2 regions of the Actinomadura sp. 9N407 genome follow, and region 2 is predicted to be linked to the other one. Evidence: riboswitches for the same ligand, from Rfam matches in the RefSeq annotation. Region 2 holds a riboswitch; the other holds the start of a gene.
The links. A riboswitch is a leader RNA that binds a small molecule or an ion and turns the genes downstream of it on or off. The one in region 2 is predicted to bind cyclic di-AMP.
Positions count from the first base shown of each region.

Region 1 (7,094 bases), on a different contig from region 2:
GACGTGGTGGGAGCCTTCGTCGACCCGGCCAAGGCACGGGAAATGCTCGACTGGAAGCCGGAATTCTCCATCGAGGACGCCATCCGCCATTCCCTGGAATGGGCGTCGCGGCGCAGCACAATCGACGCCGCCTGATCACGCCGTCCCGTTGACTCGTGGCGTGTTCGCCTTTCGCCGGCGGCGATGGGGCGAACACGCCACGAGTCAACGCGGGGTGAGGGTGATGGGAAATTCCGTCACGCCTCTGACGAAGGCGTTGGGGAGGATTCTGGGACCCTGGTCGTCGGCGCGTTCGGCGGTGCCGACGCGGGCGATGAACTCCTCGAAGAAGATCTGCAGTTCCAGCCGGGCCAGCGAGGCGCCCAGGCAGAAGTGCGGGCCGAGCCCGAACGCGATGTGGTCGCCGGGGCGCCGGGTGACGTCGAAGACCTCCGGCCGGTCGAAGACCTCCTCGTCCCGGTTGGCCGACCCGTACATGAGCAGGACCTGCTCGCCCGCCGGGATCGGTACGCCGCGTACCTCGGTGTCGGCCGCCGCGACCCGGCACATGTTGAGGATCGGCGTCGTCCAGCGGACGAACTCCTCCACCGCGTCCGGGATCAGCGAGGGGTCGTCGCGCAGCAGCCGCCACTGGTCCGGGTGGGTGATCAGCGCGTCGAGCGCGGTGGCGATCACCGTACGGGTCGTCTCGGCGCCGCCGACCAGGAGCAGCAGCGCCTCGTGGGCCAGATGCTCCTCGTCGTAGGCGGGCTGGTCCGGCCCGGCGTTGGCCCAGATCGACATCAGGTCGTCGGCCGGGCAACCGCGCCGTTCCTTGGCCAGTTCCAGGGCCGCCACGGCGAACCCGGCCGCCGCCTCGGTCGATTCCTGGGTGACGTAGCGCAGCCCGCCGCCCGCCAGCACGGCGGTCGCCGACCAGTCCACCAGGCGCGGCCAGGCGTCGTCGGGGAAGCCGAGCAGCCAGCCGATCACGCGCGCCGGCAGCGGCGCGGCCAGGGCCGGGACGGCGTCGACCGTGCCGGCCTCCAGGGCGGTGTCGATGCAGTCGATCGCCGTGGCCCTGATCCGGTCGGCGTAGCGGGCCGTCCCGCGCGGGGTGAACCACCGGTAGACCATGCGGCGCCGGTGGGCGTGCTCGGGATCGTCCATCCCGATCATGGACGGATCGGCGGGCGTCAGCTGCGGCCGGTACCCGCCGGAGTTGGTCCAGGTCCTGGCATCGCGCTCGATCGCGAAGATGTCGGCGTGCCGCGAGATGCCCCACAGCCCGTTGGCCTCGTCGTGGTAGACGGGTGCCCCGGCACGCAGCTCGGCGTACACCTTCCAGGGGTCGCCCGCGTACATCTCGCCGTCCAGCAGGTCCACGGTCGTGCGCATTGCCTCACTCCTCAGGGATGACTCCGCCGAGCGCCTCGGCACCGAACATCGGCTCGAAGACGGCCCGGAAATCCGGCCCGCGGCGCAGGTGGTGGCCGCCGTCGACGTTCACGACCTGGCCGGTGATCCAGGACGACTCGGGCCCGGCCAGGAAGCGGGCGGCCTCGGCGATGTCCTCGGGCTCGCCGACCCGGTCCAGCGGCATGCAGGCCAGGTAGTCGTCCAGGACCGGTCCCGGGTCGGTGATCCCGGCGACCAGCTCGGTCCGCACCAGGCCCGGCCGGATCCCGTTCACCCGGATCCCGGCCCCGCCCAGCTCGTCGGCGCCCAGCTGGACCAGGTGGTCCACCGCCGCCTTGGAGACGCCGTACGCGCCGAACCAGCGGTGCGTGTTGGACGAGGCGATCGAGGAGATCGCCACGAACGCGCCGCCGCCCGTACGGGCCATCAGGCGCGCGGAGTGCTTAAGCACGAGCATGGTGCCGGTGGCGTTGAGCTCCAGGGTGTCGCGCCAGGCGGCGGTGTCGAGCTGGGGGATGGGCCCGACCGAGGTGGTACCGCCCGCGCAGTGGATCACGGCCCGCAGCGGGGAGGTCGCGGCGGTGGCGCGGACGGCGGCCGCCACCTGGTCCTCGTCCACGACGTCGGCCACCACGTACCGGCAGCCGAGTTCCTTGGCCGCGGCCTGGAGCCGTTCGGCGGTACGGCCGCAGATCATCACGTCCGCGCCGTCGGCCGCGAGCCGCCGCGCGCAGGCCAGGCCGATGCCGCTGCCGCCTCCGGTGACCAGGGCGGACGTGCCGTCGAGGCGCGATGACGTCATGTCGGGCTCCTGAGCGATTCGGGGGTCCAGAGCGGCTCGGGGGTCTCGAAGCCGGCCGGGGCGCCCCAGGCGTTCCGGTGGCTGACCTCGTGGGCGGGACGGCGGGCGGCCACGCCCCACCGGCCGGTCGGGTAGCCGAACGAGACGCAGCACGCCATCGACCAGCCCTCGTCCTTGGGGACGCCGAGGATCTCGTTGGTCTCGTCCGGGTGGAAGAAGCTCAGCACGGAGGTGATCGAGCTGCCGACGCCCTCGGCGCGGGCGGCGAGCTGGGCGCTCCAGATCGCCGGGAAGATCGAGCCGCCGTTCGGGTCGAACCGCGTGTATCCGAACAGGAACAGCGGGACCTCCTCGAAGTGGTCGGCGAGCCACTGCGCGGACTTCACGACGCGGAGCATCTGGGCGCTGTCGGGGTCCTCGGGATCGGCGTTGGCGGCGTCGATCCGCTCCTTGTAGACGGTCTTCCACAGCTTGTCCATGGCGTCCCGGTAGAGCGGCCCGATCCGGCCCTTCAGGCCGGGATCGTCGACCAGCAGGAACCGCCAGCTCTGGCTGTTGCCGCCGCTGGGCGCCCGTACGGCGGCGTCCAGCATCCTGCGCTGGACCTCCACCGGGACCGGATCCGGCCGGACCCGCCGCATCGCGCGGGTGGTGTAGAGGGCCTCGTGCAACTCCATCGGCATCCGTGCTCCCGTTTCGTGGTCCCCGTCCGGTACCTGGAGACCCGTGTCTAAACTAGCGTCGCAACCAAGCAAGCGATAGGGCGAATCCCGGCCGCGTCCGTTGCATCCTCGCCCGCCGGGCGGTGGCCGGACAAGGCCGCCGCGGGCCCTGGAATCGGGCGGCCCTGGAACGCGTGCGAGGCCCGTTCCGCCGGTACCGGGGGCGCGATGGGAACGGATGTACGAGAGGATGGCCGCGGTCACACGTTCGGTCACCGAAGGAGGCGCGTTGAGCGGCGATGTGCGGTTCACCGTCACGCGGACCCTCAGCAAGGAACAGCAGGCCCGTCGCGAGCGGCTGATCGAGGCCGCCCGGATGCTGGCGCTTGAGGGCGGCTATCCGGCCGTGACCATGCACGATGTGGCCGATCGCGCCGGTGTGGCGCGGGCCACCGTCTACCGCTACTTCGCGACCAAGGACCATCTGCTCACCGAGGTGGCCGCCAGCTGGGCGCAGCGGGTGACCGCCGACATCGACGCGCTCGCGGTCGGCGACACCCCGGTCGAGCGGCTCACCGCCCTGCTGGAGCGGATCGTCCGGGCCGGGGCGGAGCAGATCCCGCTGGCCTCGGCGATCGTCCAGGCGGTGACCTCGGACGACTCCAGCGTCGAGGACGACCGCACGGTGCTGTTCCTGTTCCTGCGCGACCGGCTGGCCGCCGCGATCGGCGACCCCGTCCCCGAGCGGGACCAGGTGGAGATCGTTCTCGGCCATGTGCTGCTGGCGGCCCTGGTCAGCCTGACCTCACTGAGCACGCCGGTCGACGAGGTCGCCGCGATGGTCCGCGATGCCGGACGGCTCGTCCTGGCAGGCGCCATCGCGGGACAGAACGCCGAGGCTGGAGCGGGCGCAGGGGCCGGAGCGGGCGCGTAGGCAAAGCCGGCGCCGTAAGCGAAGCCGGGGCCGTAGGTGAAGGCAGACCGGGGTGTAGGCAGAGGTAAAGGGCCTCTGCGGTGTGAGGTGTGTCTCGCGGCCGTTCGTGACCCTGGCTTGGTGTGGCCTTTGTCTCGGCTAGTTCGACGCTGACCGTGCCGTTCGGGCCGTGCTCCGCGGTTCGTTCCGCTTCTCGCCCGGCGTCTCGCGCTGCTTCTCGCCCTGGGTTCCGGCGCTTTCCTCAGTGCCCGGCCGGCGCTGCCGTTCCGCCGGCCTGCGGACGGGCAGCGGGGCCCCGGAGGCCCGCACGGGCAGCCTTTCCGCGAGGGAGCGGGCGAGCATCAGCCCCCCGGCCACGGCGAGGGCGAGGCAGACCACGCCCAGCCCCGCGAGTCCCAGCAGAGTGATCGCCAACAACCCGAAATCCGACCCCATCGATCCGTCTCCTCCCCGGGCGCCACTGGGGCGCGGTGCGGTTCCGCGTCCGGATCATGCCCAGATGTCGGGAAGAGATGCGAGGTGTGGGTGGTTTTGAACCTAGGGCCGGGTGCTTTGCCCCGGATTTGCCACAAGTAAGAAGTTTGATACCTTCTGACCACCTCCGCGATGCACCCCATGCGTCGCTCATCGGGAGGGCGGACCGAGCCGGACGGCCGGATCCCGCCACCCGAGGTCGTGTGTGCGGTCCATGAACCCGCACGACCGTCATCCATCTGATCGCAGTGCCGGTGGCGCTTCATGGCCGCCGGACCGCCGAGTCCGTTCCGCACCGCACAGCGGTGCCAGGAGCCGGGGACCCAACCAACCTGGGGTGAATCGGCGCACGTCCGCGTGTGCCGTAGGGCGACTTCCATGCCCGAATCCGACAGCTAACCCGGTAGGCGGCCATGGAAGAAAAGAGACTCTGACTTGTCGTTCCGCAACTCTCCCGCTCTCGCCGCTCTCCGCGTCCGTACGAGCGAACTGACCTCCCAGACCTTCGCCCTCCGCGGGCGCGCCGCCGCCGGTGTGATCGGTGGCGCCACGATGGGCGTGCTGGCCCTCGGCTCGGCCATGGGCGCGGTGGCCTCCACCACCCCGACCGCCGACCAGGTGCAGACCGTCGCCGGCGTGGCCGGTGTCGGCAAGGGCGGCCACGCCGCCGTCGACCAGCTGACCGACAAGGCCGGTAAGGCCGGCAAGACCGAGTCGACCTCGCAGAAGGCCACCGGCACCGTGGCCGGCGAGGCCGGCGACGCCCAGGAGGACGCCGGTTCGGCCAAGGACGCCAACGCCGGCGCCAAGGCCGCCACCGCCCAGGAAGTGATCGGCCTGGCCAAGAAGCAGGTCGGCATCTCCGAGGGCAAGGGCGGCCAGACCAAGTTCCACGACTGGTACGTGGGCACCGACAACGCCAAGCTGACGGCCCAGCGTGACGGCGGCAACGTGTCCGCCTACAACGGCGCCCAGTGGTGCAACATGTTCGTGTCCTGGGTCGGCGCTCAGACCGGTGTCAAGGGCATGGGCTGGGACGCCTACACCGTCCAGCACGCCATGTGGTTCAAGAAGACCGGCCGCTGGGGCCAGGAGCCCAAGCCCGGCGCCGTGGTGTTCTTCGCCTGGAACGGCGGCGGCATCTCGTCCATCAACCACGTCGGCCTGGTCGTCAAGGACAACGGCGACGGCACCATCGACACGGTCGAGGGCAACACCGGCAACGCCGTGAAGGAGAAGACCCGCAAGGTGTCGCAGGTGGCCGGCTACGGCTACCCCGACTACCGCGGGAAGTGATCCCGCGCGGGTGATGAACCCGTGCTGACGGACCCGAGCCGAGGGCGCCCGGCCACCATGATCATGGTGGCCGGGCGCCCTCGGCGTTTCCCCATGTTCTGGGGCATAACGGAGATCACCCCCGAACATTGACGTCCGCTTGATCCCAGATCGACCCGGCAATGGGCCTGGCTGGAAATGCCTACCCCGGAACGGTCGAAAGCGGGCGAAGGGGGATGGGATGCGGGTCCGGCCCGACGTCAGCGTCGTCGTGATCGCCTACAACGACGCCGGGCGGCTGCCGCGCGCCGTCCGCTCGGTGCTGGCCCAGTCGCTGCGCAGCGTCGAGGTGGTGATCGTCGACGATGCCAGCACCGACGGCACCGGCGAGGTCGCCGACCGGTTCGCCGCCGCGCATCCCGGCCGGGTCCGGGCCGTCCACCTCCCGGAGAACTCCGGCGGCTGCGGCCGGCCCCGCAACGTCGGGATCGAGCACGCCCGCGGGGCCCGGGTGATGTTCCTCGACAGCGACGACGTCCTGGACCGGCACGCCTGCCTGACCATGGTGGCCGCCGCCGAGGAGACCGGCGCCGATCTCGTCTCCGGCCTGTGCGTACGGTCACATCTGGGCCCGCACGCCAGGGAGACGCTCTGGTACCCCCGGCTCTACCGGCGCCGGGCCGTGCACGACTCCGTCCTCGATCACCCCGACCTGCTGTACGACACGCTCTCGACCAACAAGTGCTACCGCCGCGACTTCCTGGTCGCCGGCGGCCTCCGCTTCGTCGAGGGCCTGCACTACGAGGACCTGCTGTTCTCGGCCGAGGCGTACCTCGCGGCGGGCCGGATCGCGGTCGTCCCGCACCGGGTCTACACCTGGTACGTGGAGCCGCACGCCGACCGGCCCTCGATCTCCAACCGCCGCCGCGAGCTGGGCAACCTGGCCGACCGGCTGGAGATCCACCGCCGGATCGACCGGGTCTTCCGCTCGCACGGGGCGACCGAGCTCAAGCTGGCCAAGGACGCCAAGTTCGTCAACCACGACCTGCTGCTCTACCTCTACGACCTGCGCGTCCGCGACGCCGGCTACCGGCGGCGCTTTCTGGAGCTGGCCGCCCCGTACGTCGCCGAGCTGCATCCCGGAGCGCTGGAGGCGGCCAACCGGCTGCCCGCGATCGCCGCGTACCTGGTGGGCCGGGGCGATCTGGAGAGCGCGATCGCCGCCGCCGAGTTCGCCCGCAAGAAGGTCCCCGAGCTCCGCGCCGAGCTGATCGAGCAGGAGGGCCGGATCTACTGGGGCGAGCGGCACCTCCAGGACGGGCCGGGCCGGGACATCCTGGACATCACCGCGCTGGGCATCCACGCCCGGCCCTTGAACGAGCTGCGGCCGGCCACCATCGTGACCGAGCTGCGCCGCGCCGGGTCACGCGCCCGGATGTCCGGATGGGTCGCCAACCCGCTCGGCCGCGTACCCGCCGATGCCCGGCTGCGCGGCGAGCTGGAGCTGCGGGACCGGCGGCACCGCGCGCGGGCCGTCCGCTTTCCGGCC
Region 1 is NZ_JBIRAW010000017.1:155,164-162,257, forward strand. Features, by position in the region: gene galE (UDP-glucose 4-epimerase GalE) at 1-135, shown strand, start outside; gene ACH34Q_RS26015 (cytochrome P450) at 205-1,377, opposite strand; gene ACH34Q_RS26020 (SDR family oxidoreductase) at 1,382-2,200, opposite strand; gene ACH34Q_RS26025 (nitroreductase family protein) at 2,197-2,883, opposite strand; gene ACH34Q_RS26030 (TetR/AcrR family transcriptional regulator) at 3,152-3,796, shown strand; gene ACH34Q_RS26035 (hypothetical protein) at 3,935-4,231, opposite strand; cyclic di-AMP (ydaO/yuaA leader) riboswitch at 4,538-4,695, shown strand; gene ACH34Q_RS26040 (CHAP domain-containing protein) at 4,706-5,566, shown strand; gene ACH34Q_RS26045 (CDP-glycerol glycerophosphotransferase family protein) at 5,787-7,094, shown strand, end outside.
Region 1: it holds a riboswitch for cyclic di-AMP, as region 2 does, so the genes downstream of both, ACH34Q_RS26040 (CHAP domain-containing protein) here and ACH34Q_RS14015 (NlpC/P60 family protein) in region 2, are expected to answer to the same signal.

Region 2 (7,094 bases):
TGATCGACGGCAGCTCGGGCAGGGCGTCCGCGGCCGCACTTAATCCGATCGACAGTGCGGCCCAGCGTGGCATGCTGGCCGCGTGGAGCCCGTGATAACGATTCTGATCGCCGAAGAACTGCTGATGTTCCTGCCCGTCGCGCGGAGGCGCGAGCGGCAGGAGGTGGCCCACGACGGGACGTCGACGCTGGGGCACATCGTGGAGTCCCTGGGCGTGCCGCTGCCCGAGGCCGGCCGGCTGCTGGTGAACGGGACGCCGGTCGAGCCGGGCCACCAGCCCGCCGCGGGCGAGGAGGTACGGGTGGAGGCCGTGGCGCGGCCGCAGTCCGTACCGCTCGAACCCGGCCGGCTCGCGCCCCGGTTCCTGCTCGACGTGCACTTGGGCACGCTGGCCCGCCGGATGCGCCTGCTCGGCCTGGACACCGCCTACCACAACGACATGGACGACCCCGCGCTCGTCGTCCAGGCGAACGAGGAGGGCCGGGTGCTGCTGACGCAGGACCGCGGCCTGCTGCGCCGCCGGGCGCTGTGGTTCGGTGCGTACGTGCGCGGGTCCCGTCCCGACGATCAGCTGCGCGACCTGCTGGAACGCTTCGTTCCCGAGCTGCGGCCGTGGACCCGCTGCACCGCCTGCAACGGCGTGCTGGCCCCGGTCGACAAGGAGGAGGTCGAGCGGGAGCTGGCGGACGGGACGCGCCGCAGCTACGACGTGTACGGCCGCTGCGCCGACTGCGGCCAGGTCTACTGGCGCGGCGCGCACGGCGGTCATCTGGAACGGATCGTCGAGGACGCGGTCACGGTCGTCGCGGCCGGTTCCGCCCAGGGCGGCGACCGGCCTCAGGACTCGCCTCAGGACTCGCCTCAGGACTCGCCTCAGGACTCGGCTCACGGCTCGGCACGGAGCGCGGCCTCCTGAGCGCGGGCGGCGCCGTTCCGGCATGATGCCGGGCAGAGAGGGGCTGGTCACGATCAACGTAGTGGTGGGCGCGGCGATCATCGCCGGGGGACGGCTGCTGGCCGCGCAGCGGGCGGAGCCGCCCGCGCTGGCCGGTGGCTGGGAGTTCCCGGGCGGCAAGGTCGATCCGGGCGAGTCGGACGAGGACGCCCTGGTCCGCGAGTGTCACGAGGAGCTGGGCGTCAAGATCGCGCTGGACGTGCGGATCGGCGGCGACTGGCCGCTGAGCCTGGGCGGCGTGCTGCGGGTGTGGACCGCCCGGATCGTCGAGGGCGAAGCGCGCGCGCTGGAGCACCTCGCCCTGCGCTGGCTGGCCCCCGGGGAGCTGTACGACGTCGAGTGGCTCCCCGGTGACCTGCCCATCGTGGAGGCCGTCCAGCCGTATGTGAGCGGCTGAGCGCCCGCCGGCTCAGGAGATCCGGTTGGCGCCGGCGTAGTCGGAGCGGTCGGACATCTTTGAGATCTTCACCACATCGCCGGTCTGCGGAGCGTGCAGGTACTTGCCGTCGCTCAGGTAGATGCCCATGTGGTGCAGGCTGCCGCCGAAGTAGACGAGGTCGCCGGAGCGCAGCGCGCCCTTTCCGACCTTGCTGCCCTGCTCGTAGAGGGCACCGGTGTAGTGGGGCAGCCCGCCCTTGCCGACCTTGTCGTACGCCCAGACGACCAGTCCCGAGCAGTCGAAGCTGCTGGGGCCCGCGGCGGCCCACACGTACGGGCTGCCGATCTTGGTGAGCGCCTTGCGCGCCATCTTGGCGGGCAGGCCGGAACCCTTCACGGACGCGGTGAGCCCGGACTTGGGGTCCTTGACCTTTGTGGTGGTCAGCTTGTCCAGCCGGCGGGTGACCTCGCCGACCTTGGACTTGGCCGCCTGGCGGGCGGTCTCGGCCTGGGTGGCGGCCCGCTGGACCTGCGCGGTCTTGGCCTTTGCGGCGACCTGCGCCTGGTTCGCCTGGTCGATCTGCGCCTGGAGCCGGTTCACGGTCGCGGCCCGGCTCTGGGTCAGGTAGGCCGAGGCGGACAGTCCGTTGGTGTCGCCCGCCCCGTACAGCATGTCGTCGCCGCCGGCCATGTAGTTGGCGGCGGCGAGCCGTCCCAGCTCAGCGCGGGCGGGAGCGACCTGGGCCTCCAGCGTGGCGGCGGTCTGGGCGGCGGTCCGCTCGGCCTTCTGGGCCGCGCGCATGTCCACCCGGGTCTTGTTATACGCCTCGGTCAGCTTCTCGGCCTCGGTGTTGAGGGCGTCCAGCTGCTTGCGCAGCTCGCTCTCGGTCGGCTTCGGGGGATTGGCCGCGGCGGCCCGTACGGCCGTACCGGACGCGGGCGCGTGGGCCGGCTGTGTGGCGGCCTGGGCGGCGATGGGGGCGAAGGCGCCGATGGCGACGATCGTGGCAGCGGTGAGGGCGGGCACGGCGAAGCCGCGCCGTTCAGTGGCCGGTGTCAAACCGGTGAACTCCTCTCCTAAGCCGCCTACCGGGTTAGCTGACGGGTTCGGGCCAGGAGACGCCCTACGGCGCACACCGAATGTGCGCCGATTCACCCCAGGAGGCCTGGGTCCCCGGTTCCCCGTGGGGGATTCGGCGGTGTCCGGACGTCGTCCCGGGGGGCGGGACTGCGAACGACCGGATGTGGGGAGACTACAAACAACGGGCAAAGTTGGCCAAATAGCCATATTTGTGGCAGCTGTGACGGCCGTCCCGTCGGGGGGAGGCGTTCGGCCAAGTAGAATAAGGACGGTCGCACCTCTGCGGCGAACCCCACACTCTCACCCCAAGGCGAGACCGCATGCCCATCTCCACGCGAGACGACCTCCGGAACGTCGCCATCGTCGCCCACGTCGACCACGGGAAGACGACGCTCGTCGACGCCATGCTCTGGCAGTCCGGGGCGTTCCGCGAAAACCAGGACGTGGACGACCGCGTCATGGACTCCGGCGATCTGGAGCGTGAGAAGGGCATCACGATCCTGGCCAAGAACACCGCCGTCCGGCACGCCGGGATGACGATCAACATCATCGACACCCCCGGCCACGCCGACTTCGGTGGCGAGGTCGAGCGCGGGCTGTCCATGGTCGACGGCGTCGTCCTGCTGGTGGACGCCAGCGAGGGCCCGCTGCCGCAGACCCGGTTCGTGCTGCGCAAAGCGCTGACCGCCCGGCTGCCGGTGATCCTGGTCGTCAACAAGACCGACCGCCCGGACGCCCGGATCGACGAGGTCGTGGACGAGACGTACGAGCTCTTCATGGACCTCGAGGCCGAAGAGGAGCAGATCGACTTCCCGATCGTCTACGCCTCCGGCCGCGCCGGCCGCGCCTCGCTCGCCAAGCCCGGCAACGGCGAGATGCCCGACAGCGAGGACCTCGAGCCGCTGTTCGAGGTGATCAAGAACACCATCCCGGCCCCCGCGTACGACCCGGACGCCCCGCTCCAGGCGCACGTCACCAACCTGGACGCCTCCAGCTACCTGGGCCGGATCGCGCTGTGCCGGGTGCACTCGGGGATCATCAAGAAGGGCCAGCAGGTCGCCTGGTGCAAGCGGGACGGCACCATCGAGCGGGTCCGCATCAGCGAGCTGATGATGACCGAGGCGCTCACCCGCAAGCCCGCGGAGGCGGCCGGCCCCGGCGACATCATCGCGCTGGCCGGCATCCCGGAGATCACCATCGGCGAGACCCTCGCCGACCCCGACGACCCGCGCCCGCTGCCGCTGATCACCGTGGACGAGCCGGCCATCTCGATGACCGTGGGCACCAACACCAGCCCGCTGTCCGGCCGCGAGAAGGGCACCAAGGTCACCGCCCGGCTGGTCAAGGACCGGCTGGAGCGCGAACTGGTCGGCAACGTCTCGATCCGCGTGCTGCCCACCGAGCGCCCCGACACCTGGGAGGTGCAGGGCCGAGGCGAGCTCGCCCTCGCCATCCTGGTCGAGAACATGCGCCGCGAGGGCTACGAGCTGACCGTCGGCAAGCCGCAGGTCGTCGCCCGCGAGATCGACGGCAAGAAGCACGAGCCCGTCGAGCGCCTCACCATCGACATCCCCGAGGAGCACCTCGGCGCGGTCACCCAGCTCATGGCGGTCCGCAAGGGCCGGATGGAGCACATGACCAACCACGGCACCGGCTGGATCCGGATGGAGTTCCTGGTCCCGGCCCGCGGGCTGATCGGGTTCCGTACCGAGTTCCTCACCGAGACCCGCGGCACCGGCATGGCGCACCACGTCTTCGAGAGCTACGAGCCCTGGTTCGGCGAGCTGCGCACCCGGCCGTCCGGTTCCCTGGTCGCCGACCGCACCGGCGCCGCCACCGCGTACGCGATCACCAACCTGCAGGAGCGCGGCACCTTCTTCGTCGGCCCGACCACGCAGGTGTACCAGGGCATGATCGTCGGGGAGAACTCCCGCGCCGACGACATGGACGTGAACATCTGCAAGGAGAAGCAGAAGACCAACATCCGCTCCTCCACGGCCGAGACCACCGAGACGCTGACCCCGCCGCGCCTGCTGACGCTGGAGGAGGCCCTGGAGTTCGTCCGCGAGGACGAGTGCGTCGAGGTCACCCCGACCGCCGTACGGCTCCGCAAGGTCGTCCTGGACTCCAAGGAGCGCGAGCGCACCCGCGCCCGCGCCAAGCGAGCCGGCTAAGGGGCTTCCCGGGCTCTTGAGCCCTGGTGACGAATGCCTGATGGCGCAAGACTGAGGACGAACGACTGAGGGCCGCCCCGATCGGAGCGGCCCTCAGTCGTTCACTCACGCGTTCATTCGCTACTTCAGCTGTATGGTCCCGGTCACGTCGGCGGCCAGGCGGAGCTGGTCGCCGTCGCGGAGGGGGGCCTCCACACCGCGCGGGAGGCGCTCGCCGTTGACGAACGTCCCGTTGGTGGAACCCTCGTCCCGGACCCAGGCCGTACCGGACGGGTCCAGCCACACGGTCGAGTGGCGCCGTGACACGTTGTCGTACTGCGTGAACGAGCCCGCCACCGGCGACTGGCCGGCGTCGCGGCCCAGCACCAGGTGCTGGCCGACCGAGACCTTGAGCTCGCCCGAGGGGAACTGCATCCGCAGTACGGGCGTGCCCTGCTGCGGCAGGGGCCGCAGGCAGGAGTCGCACTGCGCGGCGCCCGGGTTGGACAGCACCGCCTCGCAGTAGGGGCACATGAACGCCGTGTCGCCGCCCGGACGGGGCGGCCCCTGCTGCTGGTCCTGCGGCAGCAGCGTCGCCTCGCGCCCGTGCGGCGGAGGCTGGAGGCCTCCTTGCTGAGGTGACTGGTGCTGCGGGGCCTGGTGCTGCGGTGACTGGTGCTGCGGGGACGGCGCGTACGGGTCGGCCGGGGCATGCTGGCCGCCCTGCTGCTGGGGCGGGCCCCACTGGTCAGGTGAAGGCGGCTGGGGAGCGCCCCACTGGTCCTGTTGCGGCTGACCGTGCTGGCCGCCCTGATGCTGCTGGGGCGCCGCCTGGTGCTGGCCGCCCTGCTGTCCCTGCTGCTGCGGGGGCGGACCCCACTGGTCGGGGGACGGCGGCGGGGGAGCACCCCACTGGTTCTGGTCCTGAGGCGGCTGGCCCTGGCCCTGCTGCTGTCCTTGCTGACCCTGCTGGGGCGCGCCCCACGGGTCGTTCGGGACAGGGGGCGGGCCCTGCTGCTGAGGCTCGCCGTACTGCGGCTGGGGCGGGCCGTACTGCTCGTGCTGGCCGCCCTGCTGAGGCTGCGGCGGACCGGGAACGGGCTGCCCAGGCTGCTGCGGGCTCTGCTGCTGCGGCTGGCCCTGCTGCTGGCCCTTCTGGTAGGGGGAGTTGCCGAACTGGGCGTCGCCGCCACCGTACGGGGACTCCCCATAAGGCGGTTGCTGCTGGCCCTGCGGCTGGTGCTGGCCCTGCTGGTGAGGGGCCGGCGGCTGGTGCTGCGGGCTCTGGCCGTAGGGGTCCTGCCCCTGCCCCTGGCCCTGACCCGGCGCCTGGCCTTGGCCCTGGCCGTACGGGTCCTGCCCATAGGGCTGCTGCCCGTACCCCTGCTGGGGGCCGGGAGGCGGTGGAATCCGCGGGGGCTGCTGGTCGTCGTACGCCGGACCCTGCCGGCGGCCGCCCCCGGCGCGCGCGAGATTGGCCCCACAGCTCAGGCAGAGCAGATCGCCCTGCTGGAAAGGCTCATCACAGACCGGGCAATTCAAGGTCGCCATGACACATCCCCCGCTCGTACCCCAGCGCGCTCCAGCGTTGACCTGAGGTGATCCATGTCACCTCTCCGCGGGATCCCGATGTAGTACACCCGCCTTCCCTCCGGCCCTTCGTCCACGGACACCTGGACTCGGGGCCCTGCATCCTGTTCTTCGTTGATCCGGCCGACGCCGTTCAGGGCTCCGTACCGTGCTTCCCCCAGCGGGGACAGCGGTACGACGCGCTGGTTGGCCGACCCCCTCCAGAGTAGAGAGCCACTCTGGGCGTGTCGCCCCCCCGGGTTCTGCCGATCGACGTACGGCCCGGTGATGACGGCGTCACACGACTCCAGGATCTCGCGCGCCTCGGCGGAGCGCGAGAGCCGGGAATAGGCATATCCGCTGTAGACCATTATGTCCAATGGAATCGTCTCATGGTGTGACTCGTCCCGCCACCTGCGGATACCACCGACGAGCGCCGCCAGCGCCGCGGGCTGCTGGAACGGTTCGCCGCCGGAGATCGTCACGCCCTCCACCGGCCCGGGCAGGCTGGCCAGCCATCCGAGCACGGTTTCGACCGGTACCTCCTTGGCCGGATCCGCGTCCCAGGTGTCGCGGGACAGGCAGCCGTCGCAGGCCAGCGTGCAGCCCTGTGTCCAGATGCCCGCGCGGATCCCGGGGCCGAGAGTGGTCACCGGATAGTGGGCCTTGGCGAGCAGCAGCCCGGTCACTGCAGGTCCAGATGAACGATGCCGCCCTCGCGCCGGATGCCGGTCACGGTGATCCGGTCGTCCGGTACGAGCTCGCGGTCGAACATCGCGCGGGCCAGCGGGTTCACGAAGCACGACTCCAGCGCCATCCCGATGCCCCGGCCGCCCTTGTCCAGCTCGGTCGTGCACCATTCACGCAGCGTGCCGAGGGCCTCGCCCTTGACCGCCAGGCCGAGCCGGTGCTCCTCGGTGACCCGGCGGCAGATGTTGGCGAACTGCAGATCGAAGAT
Region 2 is NZ_JBIRAW010000007.1:279,572-286,665, forward strand. Features, by position in the region: gene ACH34Q_RS14005 (Mut7-C RNAse domain-containing protein) at 92-916, shown strand; gene ACH34Q_RS14010 ((deoxy)nucleoside triphosphate pyrophosphohydrolase) at 939-1,352, shown strand; gene ACH34Q_RS14015 (NlpC/P60 family protein) at 1,365-2,393, opposite strand; cyclic di-AMP (ydaO/yuaA leader) riboswitch at 2,401-2,542, opposite strand; gene typA (translational GTPase TypA) at 2,735-4,588, shown strand; gene ACH34Q_RS14025 (FHA domain-containing protein) at 4,709-5,080, opposite strand; gene ACH34Q_RS14030 (hypothetical protein) at 5,354-6,169, shown strand; gene ACH34Q_RS14035 (4Fe-4S single cluster domain-containing protein) at 6,106-6,825, opposite strand; gene ACH34Q_RS14040 (AAA family ATPase) at 6,822-7,094, opposite strand, start outside.